Regions from separate parts of the Aureimonas phyllosphaerae genome, predicted to be linked through region 2. Evidence: predicted binding sites of a transcription regulator. Region 2 holds the regulator's gene; each other region holds the start of a gene.
What was found. The regulator LexA, encoded in region 2, represses DNA repair genes until DNA is damaged. The targets are predictions, from matches to a motif close to TGTTCNNNNTGTGTTCNG.

Region 1 (4,886 bases), 1.9 Mb from region 2:
GAGGCGGCAGAGCTGCGCCCAGCCGGCACGGTCGCGCGGGTAGGCGAAGACGTCGGGCGTCGCGTCGGCAAAGACCAGCCGCGCGCCGGGACGGAAAGGGAACCGCTGCACCCGCGCCTGCCCATGCGCGCGCACCACGCCGGCCACCGTGTTGCGGTCGGCCAAGCCGAGCCCGCCGAGCCGCAGCGCCTCGGCCGCGACCACCATCTCGCCGGGCTTGGAGGCGCCGCGCAGGAAGGAGAAGTTCGAGGCCGCCCCGATCTCGCAGAAGCCGGGACCGGGCGCGAGCGGCTCGACCGGCGGCTCGCCGTTCATGCGAAGAGACCGTGCAGGAACCAGCCGGATGGTGCGCCCTCGCCCGCGCCTTGGCGAAACAGCCAGTAGCGCCGACCGGCCTCGTCCTCGACGCGGAAGTAGTCGCGGCTCGCGCCCACATCCCCGAGCCACCATTCCGGCGCGATCCGCTCGGGACCCTCGATCCGGCCGACACGGTAGAAGGCGCGGCGCCAGCGGAACTGGCGGATCGGCCCGTCCGGCACCTCGGCCGTCGCCTCCACCGCTTCCGGCCGGGCGAAGAGGCGCAAGGGGCGCGGCGCGAGATCGGCCTCCACGCCGGAACCGCCCGTCCCGATCGGGGCGACGCGCCGCTGCGCGGCCTCCGGCCGGTGCCGGTCCTCGGGCGCCAAGGCGAACACCGCCGCCTCGCCGAGCCGCGTCCCCAAGCGATCGATCAGCGCGCCGAGTTCCTCGGCGGGCCGCGCGCCCGCGTCCTCGAGGTCCTCCTGCCGGTCCGCCATCGCATCCGCCGCCAGAACCGACAGGCGCAGGAGGTCGAAGCCGAAGCCGGCGTCGATCTCGTCCCCGCAGGCCTTCAGCCGCTCGGCGAAGAGACGCGCGATCCGGGCGGGATCGCGCAACGGGGCCCCCGAGCGCACCAGGAGGCGCTCGACATGCCCGTCGACGCGAAACAGCGCGAGCTCCGCCTCGCGCAGGCCCTCGCCGCGCTCGGCCAAGGTCTCGCACAGCCGGGCGGCCAGGTGGGTCGCGATGCGCAGGATGTCTTCGGGCAAGCTCACCGGCTCGAACAGGCGGCGCTCGCGGATGAGGAGCGCGACCGCCCGGCGCGGCTCGATCGGACGGCGGGCGGCGCCCGTCGCCTCGTCCAGCCGGCGGGCGATGTCGGGGCCGAAGCGGCGGTGGAGGGCAGCGCGCGGCAGCGCAAGGAGATCGCGCACCCGGCGAAGGCCGAGCCGGTGGAGCCGTGCGGCGGTCTCCGTGTCGAGCCGCAGGCCGCTTCCCACGGGCAGGCCCTCCACGGCGGCGCGCTCGTCTCCGCTCGCCACGAGGCGCGCCGCCCCGGCCACGCCGACGCAGGCGCGCGCCGTGCCGGGATGGGCGGCGACCGCTGCCTCGACCGCAAAGCCCTGGCGCTCCAGCCGAGAGACGAGATCGTCTCGGAGAGCGCCCGCTCCGCCGAAGAGGTGGGACGCGCCCGTCAGATCGAGAACGAGGCCGTCGGCACCGTCGAGGGCGACGAGGGGCGTGTAGCGGTCGCACCAGTCTGCCACCGCGTCGAGGAGGCGCCGGTCGGCCGCCGCGTCGGCCGGCCGGTAGTCCACGTGGGGAAAGCGGGCGCGCGCTTCCGCAAGGCCGAGGCCGGGTACGAGGCCGAGCGCCTCGGCGCGCTCGCACGAGGACACGATCCGCTCGGCCCGGTCTTCGCGCGCGAAGAGGGCGAGCGGCGGGATGTCGGCGTCCGGCCTGTCCGCCCGCTGCCCCGCATCAGACGGAGTATGTCCCCTGCCCGCGTCCGGCGGGGTGTATCCCCTGCCCGCGTCCGGCGGGCGATGCCCGTTGCCCGCACCGAGCGGCACCGGCAGGAGGTCAGGCCGCGCCGAAGCGTCGGTGCGCGGCATCCTCCCCCGCCGCGCCGCCGCGAAGGGACCGCAGCGCCACGAGCGCCCCAGTTCCTCGCGCCGGATCCGGTCGCTGGGCAGCCGCGTCAGCCGGATCGCCAGGAATTCGCCCGGCCGCACGGACGAGGGGGTCGTGGTCGAGGAAGCGTCGGTCATGGGGATCCCACTCCAGGCAGAGCGTTCGGGGCGACAGTCCCCGCGCCTTTTCAAGCGCCAGGGAAAAACGGGGGCGGCCGATCAAGGGCAGCAATTCCAGCCCCGGCACGGGGGCGGCGCGCACCGGCTCGACCAGCAGGCGGACGGGGGCGGCGGTGGCTTCCGGCTCGCCGCCCTGGCGCAAGAGCATCACCGCGCCGCCCGCCTCCCGGGCGCGGGTGTGGAGGCGCCGCGTGCCCTCCAGCCCGAGAAGCGTCGGATTGCCGCGCAGTTCGACCACGACCAGCGCGGCGGCGCCCGAACGCGCGGCTTCCTCGCCCGCCCAGGCCGCATCCACGATGCGCCGGGCGCGCACCACGACCAGGGCATCGGGGTCGAGACCGAAATGGGCGAGCCCCTCGCGATAGGGCATGCCGCCCTCGGCGAGCGCGTCGGCCGCCGCGATCCAGAGGAGCGGACGGCGCGCTGAGGCGCCGAGGCGGATGCCGAGCGCCAGCGCGAAGCCGACGCCTGCCCCGCCGTCGCGCATGGCGAGCGTGCGCGCCTCCACCAGCCCCGCGCGCGGCAGCCCGCCTCCGAGCGCGGCGTCGAAGGCCGGCGCGCCCAGCGCCAGACGATCGTCGTCATTGGGTTTTTCGTCCTCGCCATCCGGCACGCCGCGCGCGAACGGCGCCCCTTCGATCCGCCCAATCGCCTGGCGCAGCGCCGAAAGCGTCGCGGCGCGTGCGCGGTCGGGCTCACCGCCCGGCCCCACCCCAGCGTCCTCTGTCGCGTCGGTTGCGGGACGCCTTTCATCCGGGGTATCTACGGGCTCTAGGCCCGGTCGTCGTCGCGGTCCAGTGGTCCAGGTCATGCCGGTCTCCATCGGCGGATGGGTTCATGGCCGCCTTCGTGTTCCTCATATGTTCTAGGAAATTTCCGAGTCGCCCCCCGGAGTCAAGGAGACGGCGGCCAAGATTATTTTCCTGTTGATAGGGAACGAATTCCGGTGGACGACGGCAGCCGCCTCTTGGGCCCGGCGTCACGCTGTCACGATCGCGTCAGGACCAGCGATGCGGCGTTGCGGTGTGGCGTGACCGACAGGCAGGAGGAGCCCTCCACCCGTTGTCACCAATCCGAAGACGCCCGCCCATGCCCCTGACCCGTCGATCCCTCCTTGCCGGCGCGCCGCTGTTTCTGGCCGGCTGCGTGTCAGGACGCCTCGGCGACGTGGCGCCCGCTGCGCCCAGACGTGTCGTCGATCCCTACTATCTTGCCATGTACGCGCCGGTGACAGGCGAGCCCTTCCCGGTTCCCGCTCCCGACCTGACGAAGATCGACCCGCGCTTCTACCGGCAGGAGGTCGCCTACCGGAGCGGCGAAATCCCCGGGACGCTGATCGTCGATACGCCCGCGCGCTTCCTCTACCTTCAGATGGAGGGCGACCGGGCGCTGCGTTACGGGATCGGCGTCGGCAAGGCGGGTCTTGCCTTCGAGGGCGAGGCGCGGGTCCAGTACAAGCGCGCCTGGCCGCGCTGGCGCCCGACCGACGCGATGATGGCGCGCGAGCCCGCCCGCTACGGCCACCTCGGCGCGGGCATGGAGCCGGGGCCTACCAACCCGCTCGGCGCGCGGGCGCTCTACCTCTTCCGGGGCGGCGAGGACACGCTCTACCGCATCCACGGCACCAACGAGGACTGGTCGATCGGCCAGTCCGTCTCGTCGGGCTGCATACGGCTTCTCAACCAGGATGTGATCGACCTCCATCGCCGCGTCCTCGACGGCACCAAGGTCGTGGTGCTCCAGGGCGCGATGGCTTAAGACGCGGGGGGCTACGGATGGGAACCGCCAGGGAGGAGAGCCGCATGGGCCAAAGGGACCAGACCGGCGACTGGGCGCGAAGGCTGTCGCCGAGCCTCGAGGAGATCGAGGCGCTGGCGATCGAGGCCTATGCCGCGCTGCCGTCGGAATTCCGCGCCCTGTCGGGCGAGATCCGCTTCCACGTCGCCGACTTTCCCGAGGACGAGGTGGTGGAGGAGATGGGCCTCGAAAGCCCCTTCGACATTCTCGGCCTCTTCGAGGGCCGCGCCGTCGGCGCGCTCGGCACGCCCCAGACCGGTGAGATGCCCAACCGCATCCTCCTGTACCGCCGCCCGATCCTCGACTATTGGGCGGAGCATGAGGAAAGCCTCGGCACGCTGGTCGCCCATGTTCTGATCCACGAGATCGGGCACCATTTCGGCCTGTCGGACGACGACATGGAAGCACTGGAAGCGGCGACCGACTGAAACGGCATTCCGGAAGAAAAGGGACGACCGATGCAGGTCTCGACGCTCGCCATCCATCCGGTCAAGGGCGGGCGCGCCCGCCATCCCGCGAGCGTGCGGCTCGAGCCGATGGGGCTCCGGGGCGACCGGCGCTGGATGCTGGTCGATGCCACGGGGCGCTTCCTGTCGCAGCGCGAGCATCCGCCGCTCGCGCTCCTCGACGCCGAGCCCGACGAGGACGGGCTGCACCTGTCGTTTCCCGGCATCGGCGGGTCGGACGGCGGCGAGCGCTTCGTGGCGACGCCGGACGGCGAGGAGCGCGTGACGGTCACCGTCTGGAGCGACACCGTGGACGCCGCCGCCGCCGGCGCGGACACCGATGCCGCCCTGTCGCGCTGGCTCGGCCTCCCCGTGCGGCTCGTCCATTTCGACGCGCACTCGCAGCGCACCGTCTCGCGCGACTGGACCGCCGAGGATCATCCGGTCGGCTTTGCCGACGGCTTCCCGCTGCTGGTCGCCACCACGGCCTCGCTGCGCGATCTCAACCGGCGGATCGTCGCCGCGGGCG
Region 2 (4,886 bases):
GAAGGCCAGCCCCTCGAAAGGACTGATCCGGGAGGATTTCGATCCCGTTTCACTCGCGGAAGCCTACGAGCGGGCTGGCGCCGCCTGCCTCAGCGTGCTGACGGATGCACCGTCCTTTCAAGGTGCTCCGGAGTTTCTGACCGCCGCCCGGAACGCGACCACCCTGCCCGCCCTGCGCAAGGATTTCCTGTTCGACACCTACCAGGTGCTGGAAGCGCGAGCGTGGGACGCGGACGCGATCCTGATCATCATGGCGTCGGTCGACGACGCCCTGGCTGCCGATCTGGAGGCTGCGGCCGACGATCTCGGCATGGCGGCGCTGATCGAAGTGCATGACGAGGCCGAGACGGAGCGGGCCTTGAAGCTCCGCTCGCCGTTGATCGGCGTCAACAACCGCAACCTGCGAACCTTTGCGGTCGATCTCGCTGTGAGCGAGAGGCTGGCGGGCATGGTGGGTAGCGACCGGATTTTGGTGGGCGAGAGCGGCATCGGTGGCCACGAGGATTGCCGTCGGCTGCATCGCTCGGGAATTTCCACCTTCCTGATCGGCGAGAGCCTGATGCGACAGGCGGACGTCGAGGGTGCCACGCAGGCGCTTCTGACGGGCGCTGCGGCATGAGCGGCGATCGCCTGACCCATCTGGACGAAGCCGGCAACGCGGCGATGGTCGATGTCGGCGCGAAGGATGCGACAGTCCGCGAAGCCACCGCCGAAGGGTTGGTGCTGATGGCGGCCGAGACGCTGGACATGATCCGCTCCGGCTCGGCAAAGAAGGGCGATGTTCTCTCGATCGCGCGCATCGCCGGCATCATGGCGGCCAAGCGCACGCACGAACTCATTCCCCTCTGCCATCAGCTGCTGCTCGAGAAGGTGTCCGTCGATCTGGAGATTCAGGCAGCGCTTCCCGGCATCCGCGTTACGGCGAGCGCACGCGTGACCGGCAAGACCGGCATCGAGATGGAGGCGCTTACCGCTGTCTCCATAGCGTGCCTCACGATCTACGACATGGCCAAGGCCGTCGATCGGGGCATGTCGATCACGGCCATCCGTCTCATCGAGAAGACGGGCGGGCGTTCGGGACACTGGTCGGCCTCATGACGCTGGTTCCGTTCGACGAGGCCGTTGAACGGCTGCTTCGCAATGTCAGCCCTGTCGACGGTATCGAAGCCATCGCGATCGAAGACGCGTGTGGACGCGTCCTACCCGCCGACCTCCACGCGCGCCGAACCCAACCTGCGTTCGATGCTTCCGCGATGGATGGGTACGCGGTGCGTGCGGCGGACCTGACCGGCCCCTCTCCGGTTCTGAAGGTCGTCGGGGAATCGGCGGCGGGGCATGCCTTCTCCGGCAGTCTGTCGACGGACGAGGCGGTGCGCATCTTCACCGGCGCGCCGGTCCCCGATGGTGCGGATGCAGTGGTCATTCAGGAGAATACGGATCGACCCGCTGAGTCTAAGGTCCGCATTCTGGAACGCGTCGAGCCCGGGGCGCACATTCGCCGCGCTGGCAACGATTTCCGCCTCTCCGACGTCCTCGCGCCAGCCGCGTCCCGGCTGACACCCGCTGCCTGCGCCCTCGCGGCAAGCGGCGGCTATGGAACGATCGAAGTCCGGCGACGGGTGCGTGTCGCCATCGCGGCCACGGGCGACGAACTGGTTCCTCCGGGCACGCCGGCGGGACCCTCGCAGACCGTCGCATCCAACACGCTGGCCATCTCGATGATCGTTCGCGTGATCGGTGGCTCTGTCATCGACCTCGGGATCATCCCCGATCGCCGGGACGATCTCGCGTCGGCCATCGAGCGGGCCCAGAACGCAAGGGCCGACATCCTGGTGACCGTCGGCGGCGCATCGGTGGGCGACCACGATCTCGTCGGACCGGTCCTCACCGAAGCCGGTGCCACGCTCGATTTCTGGCGGGTCGCAATGCGGCCGGGAAAACCGTTGATGGCTGGCTCGCTGGGCCCTATGCGCATCCTTGGTCTACCGGGAAACCCAGCGTCCAGCCTCGTCACCGCCGAACTGTTCCTGCGCCCGCTGATCGAGAAACTGTCCGGCGCCGCTCCCGTCAGTCGCCGGAGACGCGGCATCCTTGGGCTCGACGTCAAGGCCAACGACAAGCGGACGGACTTCCTGCGCGCCCACATCCAAATCGACCCCGCCGGCTCGCCATGCCGCGTCGTGCCGCTGCCTCGGCAGGACTCCTCGCTTCTCTCGGTTTTCGCGCGTGCCGACGCTCTCCTCGTTCGCCCGGCCTTCGCGCCGGCTGCCGTCGCAGGCGAGCCGTGCGAGTACGTTATGCTGACCACCGGATGATCCTTGCAGAACACAAACGGAACAGCTAGGTTTGTTCAGGTTTTGTTTCGAGGAATCGTCCCATGCTGACGCGCAAGCAGCACGAGCTTCTGATGTTCATTCATGAGCGTCTGCAATCGGTGGGCGTCCCTCCGTCCTTCGACGAGATGAAGGACGCCTTGGATCTCCGTTCGAAGTCCGGCATCCACCGCTTGATCACGGCGCTCGAGGAGCGCGGCTTCATCCGGCGCCTACCAAATCGGGCGCGGGCGCTGGAGGTGGTGAAGCTGCCGGAGTCCGCAGCCAAGGCGGCGGCCGCGCCGCCTGCCTCCCGTCCGTCCAACGTGGAGCCCTTGTTCAAGACACCGCGAGCCGTCGAACGCGACGTTTCCTCCGTGCCGGTCATGGGCCGCATCGCAGCCGGTGTTCCGATCTCGGCCATTCAGCAGAACACGCACGACATCGTCGTGCCGCCCGAGATGCTTGGATCCGGCGAACATTACGCGCTGGAGGTCAAGGGCGACTCGATGATCGAAGCCGGCATCCTGGATGGGGATACCGTCGTGATTCAGCGCAGCGAGTCGGCGAGCGCTGGAGAAATCGTGGTCGCGCTCGTCGATGATGAGGAAGCCACGCTGAAACGATTTCGCCGCAAGGGCGGCATGGTGGCGCTCGAGGCCGCCAATCCGGCTTACGAGACGCGTCTGCTGGGCGCTGATCGGGTCAAGGTCCAGGGGAAACTGGTGGGGCTGATCCGGCGCTATCACTGACAGCGCGACGATCCTCGGCGCGGCCTGTCGTTTCGGCCGTCGCGCTGTCCGATTTGCGCCAGTACTCAGGCCATGCCGCGAAGCGATGGCGGTTCCAGGCCTGCGGCTCGGTCGGTATGGAGTGGCGCATTTCGATCGTTGCGTCAGAGGCGCGGGAGATCGCGAGAGAGCCGGTTCGGCGCAGGGTCCTCAACGTGACCAGTCGGGCATCGCCGGTCCGGCAGGCGTTCGCCCGGACAGCCCGCGCCATGATGGCGATATCGCTGTCGCGGCAGACGTCGTCGAGCTTCTGATAATCATCGCTCCACGCGATCCGCAGTCCGGACCGGGTTAGTCCGCGACAGATGCCGTCTTCGCATCGGAATGCTCCGGCGCTGGAAAGATTGGACGTCACGGCGCCGTCCGTCGTTGGGGCGGACACCAAGCTAGTCCGGCTGTGACTTGCCCGCTGTCCCGGCTCGGTTTGCAACGCGCGTCGCCACTGGTCCCAGACGAAGGTGGATGGTCGTGGCTGGACGGAGTGCAGTTGCCCGTCCCTATCGATCAAAGCGAGTTCGCGACCGTCCTCGAAGAGCAAGAGCTCCGGAGCAGGTCCGGGACGCAAGAGCGCAAAGCCGATGGCAATCGGCGCAAGCGCGAACCAGCGAAGTCCGCTGGCGGAAAAGGAGACGATGAGGATCGCGGCCGAAAAGCAGATGAGTGCTGGGCCGCTGATCAGGCCGGTCGGATAGTCCGGAAACGCGTCGGCGAGATAGGCAGCCAGGGCGAAGACGAGGTCGAGGCCCCACCCCATCGCCTTGAGGGGAAGAACGTGAAGGCCGAACGGCATGGCCAGCACGGCCAGCATCGCAAACGGCATGATCCAAAAGCTGAAGAAAGGCGTCGCCACGATGTTGGCGATGAGCGAGAACGGAGCGCCGCGCTGGAAGTGGTAGATCGCGTACGGCGCGGTAGCGGCGCCGGCAATCAGCGACGACATCGCCATCCCCAGAAGAATGAGGCTCAGCCATCGGATCGACAGGCCTTCCCTACGCTGGCCCTCGTTCCGCCGGGACTGCCATCGAGCGTAGGCGCCATATGCGCCGATCAATGCTGCCGTTGCCGCGAAGGACATCTGAAAGGTGGCTGTCGGTACGACATGAGGCGACAGCGCGATGACCACGACCGCAGCGATGCAGACGTTTCGCAGGGTCAGTGCAGGCTGATCGAGAAGCACCGCGCCCAGCATGACCGCGATCATGACGAAGGAGCGCTCCGTTGCGGCGTTGTCGCCGGCGAGAAGGAAGTAGAAGCCGGTCCCTACGAGGGCAACGACCGCCGCCAGTTTCTTGATCGGCCAACGGAGAGCCATCGGCACGACGGTCGCGAGGCCGAGGCGCGTGACGAGAAGGAAGAAACCGGCGACGAGCGCCATGTGAAAGCCGCTGATCGACAGCACATGCGCCAACCCCGTGACGCGCAGATCCTCGTTGATCTCCTCCGGGATTCCGGCTCGCTCCCCGGTCACGAGGGCCGAGGCGACCGCACCTGTCGCGCCCGGAAGGACGGCCCGAATTGTCTCCCCCATAGCAAGTCGCAGCGTCGCGATGCGGTCCGAGATCGACGGGTCGCGCAATGCGCCCGGTGGTGCCGGCGCGCCGAGCGAGAACCCGTAGGCGCCCAGCCCCCCGAAGTATGACCCGAAGGCGAAATCGTGCGCACCGGGATAGGCCGGCCCCGAAGGTGGACGCAGGCGCACGAGCCCTCGATAGGTCGAGCCGATGGGCAAGGGCTCGTGTCGGCTCGAAACAACGATCCGCGCGCGCTCCGGCGGTCGTGAGAG
Region 3 (4,886 bases), 450 kb from region 2:
CATGTAGAGGCTGAACCCTTTCGCCTGCTCCGCCTGTATCTTTGGCGGCAACGAGAGTTCCTGCCGTGCCGTCACGACGTCGACGAGGGCGGGTCCGTCGTGCGCGAAGGCTTCGCGCAGCGCCGGCTCCAACGCCTCCGAGTCCGACACGCGGATGCCGCGCAGGCCGATCGTCTGCGCCATGGCCGCAAAATCCGGGTTCTGCAGATCGACATAGGTCGGCAGGTAGCCCGCCGCTTTCTGCTCCATCTCGACGAAACCGAGGGAGCCGTTGTTGAAGACGACGATCTTCACCGGCAGCTTCATCTGGACCGCCGTCAGCAGTTCGCCCATGAGCATCGCCAGCCCGCCATCGCCCGACAGGGATACGACCTGCCGATCCGGGAAGGCCGCCTGCGCGCCGAGCGCCTGTGGCAGAGCGTTGGCCATCGAACCATGATTGAACGAGCCGATCAGGCGGCGGCGGCCGTTCATCTTCAGATAGCGCGCGGCCCAGACCGACGGCGTCCCGACGTCGGCTGTAACGATGGCATCATCGCTGACGAGCTCGCTGACGAGCCGTGCGACATATTGTGGGTGCAACGGCTTGCCCGCCCCGCGCGGCGTGGCGAGGTCGTCCAGTCCCTCGCGCGCCTTTCGATAGTGGGCGAGCGCGGCTTCGAGGAACGTCCGGTCGCGGCCGGCGGCGATCCTGCCGGCCAGCGCAGAAGCAAACTCCCCAGCATCGGCCTCGACCGCGAGATCGAGGGGAACGCGTCGGCCTAGCGCCGACGGGTCCGTATCGACCTGAATGACCTTGGCGCCCTTCGGGTAGAAGTTGCGATAGGGAAAGTCGGTGCCGAGCATCAGGAGCACGTCGCACTCCATCAGCGCATGGTAGCCCGACGAGAACCCGATGAGGCCGGTCATGCCGACGTCGAACGGGTTGTTCCATTCCATGTGCTCCTTGCCGCGATAGGCGTGGACGATCGGCGCGGCCAGCCGGTCGGCGAGAGCGACGACCGCATCATGCGCCCCGGCCGTACCGGCGCCTGCGAGAATCGTCACCCGCTTCGAGAGATTGATGATCCCGGCCGCCTGCGCCACCGCCGCATCGTCCGGCAGACGGCGCGCGAAAATCGGCGCGGCGAACGCGGGCACGTCGCCTTCGATGTCCAGCATCGATACGTCGCCGGGCAGCACGATCACCGCCACGCCCTTGCGGGCGATCGCCGTGCGCATCGCGCGGTGCAGCACTTCCGGCATCTGGCGAGGGTTGCTGACCAGTTCGCAGAAATGGCTGCACTCGCGAAAGAGTTCGGTGGGATGGGTCTCCTGAAAGTAGCCGAGGCCGATCTCGCTCGACGGAATCTGTGCGGCGATGGCAAGCACCGGTACGTGATTGCGCTGGCAGTCGTAGAGGCCGTTGATGAGGTGGAGATTGCCGGGTCCGCAGCTGCCAGCGCAGACCGCAAGGCTGCCCGTCGCGGCCGCCTCCGCACCCGCAGCGAAGGCGGCGGCCTCCTCGTGGCGCACGTGGAGGAAGTCGATGCGGCCGTCCTTCGCCTGTGCGGCGGTCAGTGCGTTCAGGCTGTCGCCGGTGACCCCCCATATCCGTTTGACGCCCGCCTCGGCGAGGGTCTGAATCATCAGTTGAGAGATCGTGGTCATCGCATACTCCGGCGCCGGTTGCGGCTCTTCCGTGGACCGTGTCAGAACGGCCCCCCTTCCGAGACCGTTCCTTGCGCGACAAGCGATGCAGCCATGCACTGTGAACGACGCGGCCCCTTGCACGCGCCGTGACGCCGGAATCCTTGTTTCCCGTTTGTTCTCATGCCATCTACAGGGCGTCGATCACATCGCGGTACCCATGGCCAAGACCAAGACCACCTTCATCTGCCAGAACTGCGGTTCGGTGTTCACCCGCTGGCAAGGCAAGTGCGAAGCCTGCGGCGAGTGGAACACGATCGTCGAGGAGAGCGACACCAACGGGATCGGCGGCGGGCCGTTGCGCTCCAAGCGCAAGGGGCGTCCCGCGGCTCTCATGCCGCTGTCGGGCGAGACCGAGGAGGCACCGCGCATCGTCTCGGGCATCGCAGAGCTCGACCGGGTAACCGGCGGCGGCTTCGTGCGCGGATCGGCCCTCCTCGTCGGCGGCGATCCCGGTATCGGCAAGTCGACGCTCTTGATGCAGGCGGCCGCGGCGCTCGCGCGCGGCGGGCACAAGGTGATCTACGTTTCGGGTGAGGAGGCGGTGGCGCAGGTGCGCCTGCGCGCCCAACGCCTGAAGGCCGCCGATACCAGCGTCCAGCTGATGGCCGAGACCAACATCGAGGACATTCTCGCGACGCTCGGACAGGACAAGCGACCCGATCTCGTCATCATCGACTCGATCCAGACGGTCTGGACCGACATGGCCGAGTCGGCGCCCGGCACGGTGACGCAGGTCCGCGCCGGCAGCCAGGCGCTGATCCGCTATGCGAAGTCGAGCGGCGCGGCGGTGATCTTGGTTGGCCACGTGACGAAGGAGGGCCAGATCGCGGGGCCTCGCGTCGTCGAGCACATGGTGGACGCCGTTCTCTACTTCGAGGGCGAAGGCGGACACCACTACCGCATCCTGCGCACGGTCAAGAATCGCTTCGGGCCAACGGACGAGATCGGCGTCTTCGAGATGAGCGACATCGGCCTGCGCGAGGTCCAGAACCCGTCCGAACTCTTTCTCGGCGAGCGAAACGAGCAGGCGCCGGGCGCCGCCGTCTTCGCCGGCATGGAAGGCACGCGGCCGGTGCTGGTCGAGATCCAGGCGCTCGTCGCGCCCTCGACGCTCGGTACGCCCCGCCGCTCGGTCCTCGGATGGGACCAACCCCGGCTCGCCATGGTGCTGGCCGTGCTGGAAGCCCATTGCGGCGTGCGGCTCGGGCAGCACGACGTCTACCTCAACGTCGCCGGTGGATATCGCATCCAGGAGCCGGCGGCCGATCTCGCCGTCGCGGCGGCGCTCGTCTCGTCGCTATCTGGCCAGCCGCTTCCGACGGACTGCGTCTATTTCGGTGAGATCAGTCTGTCCGGTTCCGTGCGCCCCGTCGCCCATGCGGGCCAGCGGCTGAAGGAGGCGGAAAAGCTCGGGTTTCGCCAATCGGTTCTGCCTTCTGCGAGCGCCGATCTTCCCCGGAACCGGGAGGTCGCGGCGCATGAGATCGAGAGCCTGCCGCACCTCGTGGCACGGGTCGCGGGGCGGCAGCTTCAATCGGAGACTTGATTTTCCACTGTCTTCGCAGTGTAAGACACGGGTAACGGGCGTCGGCCGTGCCGCCCGATGGAAGCCAGACCGGAAAACGAATGACCGTCACCCTGCTGGATGCGATCCTGATCGCCATCATGCTCGTATCCGGGCTTCTGGCGATGGTTCGCGGGTTCTCCCGCGAGATCCTGTCGGTGCTGAGCTGGGTCGCGGCCGCCGCGGCGGCCTACGCCTTCTACGAGCGGCTGACGCCGTTCATGTCGAACTACATCCACAACGAGAAGATCGCGCTGGTGGCCTCGGCCGCCGCCATCTTCTTCGGCACGCTCATCGTCGTGTCGTTCATCACGCTGAAGATCGCGGACTTCATCATCGACTCGCGCATCGGTGCGATCGATCGCACGCTCGGCTTCCTGTTCGGCGCGGCCCGTGGCCTGCTGCTCGTCGTCGTCGCGATGGTGTTCTTCAACTGGCTGACGCCGCCGCAGTCGGGCAACCAGCCACCCTGGGTGGCGCAGGCCCGCTCCAAGCCCTTCCTTGACGAGCTGGGAAACCGCCTCGTCAGCGCCCTTCCCGACGACCCGCAGGAGACCATCCGCGACCGCTTCGGCACCCCGGCTCCCGCAGCCGACGGCGCGCCGGCGGGCGAGAACCCGGCAGCCGAGCAGCCCGGTTCGATCGAGGACGCGATCCGCGACAGCGAAGACCAGCCGGCGGAGGCACCGGCGAACTGATCACCGGCGGGGTTGCCCCTGCCGGTCGAAGGGGGGAAGCATGGTCGGCGCGGTGCCATCGCGCCGATCGCATTTTTGTTCGCGAAATCCGGTCGCCGTTCCCATATGCCAAGCGGAACCGGGCAGCGGGCCGCGATGGGCCAGAACGGGTGTGAGATGACCAAGCTCTCCTTCGACGAACTCGACGGCGACACGCTGCACGAGGAGTGCGGCGTGTTCGGCATTCTCGGACACCCGGACGCGGCGACGCTGACGGCGCTCGGCCTCCATGCGTTGCAGCATCGCGGGCAGGAAGCGGCCGGCATCGTCACCTTCGACGGCCAGCAGTTCCACACCGAAAAGCGCATGGGTCTGGTCGGCGACCACTACACCGATCCCGCGACGCTGGCGAAGCTGCCGGGCTTCGTCGCCATCGGCCACACGCGCTACTCCACCACCGGCGAGGTCGCGCTGCGCAACGTCCAGCCGCTCTTCGCCGAACTTGAGGTCGGCGGCATCGCGGTCGCCCACAACGGCAACTTCACGAACGGCCTGACCCTTCGCCGCCAGCTCATTGCCGATGGCGCGATCTGCCAGTCGACGTCCGATACCGAAGTGGTCCTCCACCTCATCGCACGGTCGAAGCACTCGTCCTCCTCCGATCGGTTCATCGACGCGATCCGCAAGGTCGAGGGCGGCTATTCGATGCTGGCGCTGACGCGCACGAAGCTGATCGCCGCGCGCGACCCCATCGGCATCCGCCCGCTCGTGATGGGCGAACTCGACGGCAAGCCGATCTTCTGCTCGGAGACCTGCGCGCTCGACATCATCGGCGCAAAATACGTGCGCGACGTCGAGAACGGCGAGGTCGTGATCTGCGAGATCCAGCCGGACGGCTCGATCACGATCGACGCGCGCAAGGCGCCCTCCCCGCCGCCCGAGCGGCTCTGCCT

Region 1: a site for LexA is predicted at 2,965-2,982, ahead of ACLNGM_RS02780 (ImuA family protein). Genes of this name have one in related genera too.
Region 3: a site for LexA is predicted at 1,795-1,812, ahead of radA (DNA repair protein RadA). Genes of this name have one in related genera too.

The regions. Positions count from the first base shown of each region.
Region 1 covers NZ_CP181348.1:618,315-623,200, forward strand. The annotation lists gene ACLNGM_RS02770 (error-prone DNA polymerase) at 1-315, opposite strand, end outside; gene ACLNGM_RS02775 (Y-family DNA polymerase) at 312-1,916, opposite strand; gene ACLNGM_RS02780 (ImuA family protein) at 1,885-2,826, opposite strand; gene ACLNGM_RS02785 (L,D-transpeptidase) at 3,204-3,872, shown strand; gene ACLNGM_RS02790 (metallopeptidase family protein) at 3,917-4,339, shown strand; gene ACLNGM_RS02795 (MOSC domain-containing protein) at 4,370-4,886, shown strand, end outside.
Region 2 covers NZ_CP181348.1:3,392,183-3,397,068, forward strand. The annotation lists gene trpC (indole-3-glycerol phosphate synthase TrpC) at 1-619, shown strand, start outside; gene moaC (cyclic pyranopterin monophosphate synthase MoaC) at 616-1,098, shown strand; gene glp (gephyrin-like molybdotransferase Glp) at 1,095-2,315, shown strand; gene lexA (transcriptional repressor LexA) at 2,408-3,064, shown strand; gene ACLNGM_RS16185 (ComEC/Rec2 family competence protein) at 3,018-4,886, opposite strand, start outside.
Region 3 covers NZ_CP181348.1:2,946,358-2,951,243, reverse strand. The annotation lists gene poxB (ubiquinone-dependent pyruvate dehydrogenase) at 1-1,650, opposite strand, end outside; gene radA (DNA repair protein RadA) at 1,850-3,238, shown strand; gene ACLNGM_RS13955 (CvpA family protein) at 3,319-3,954, shown strand; gene purF (amidophosphoribosyltransferase) at 4,111-4,886, shown strand, end outside.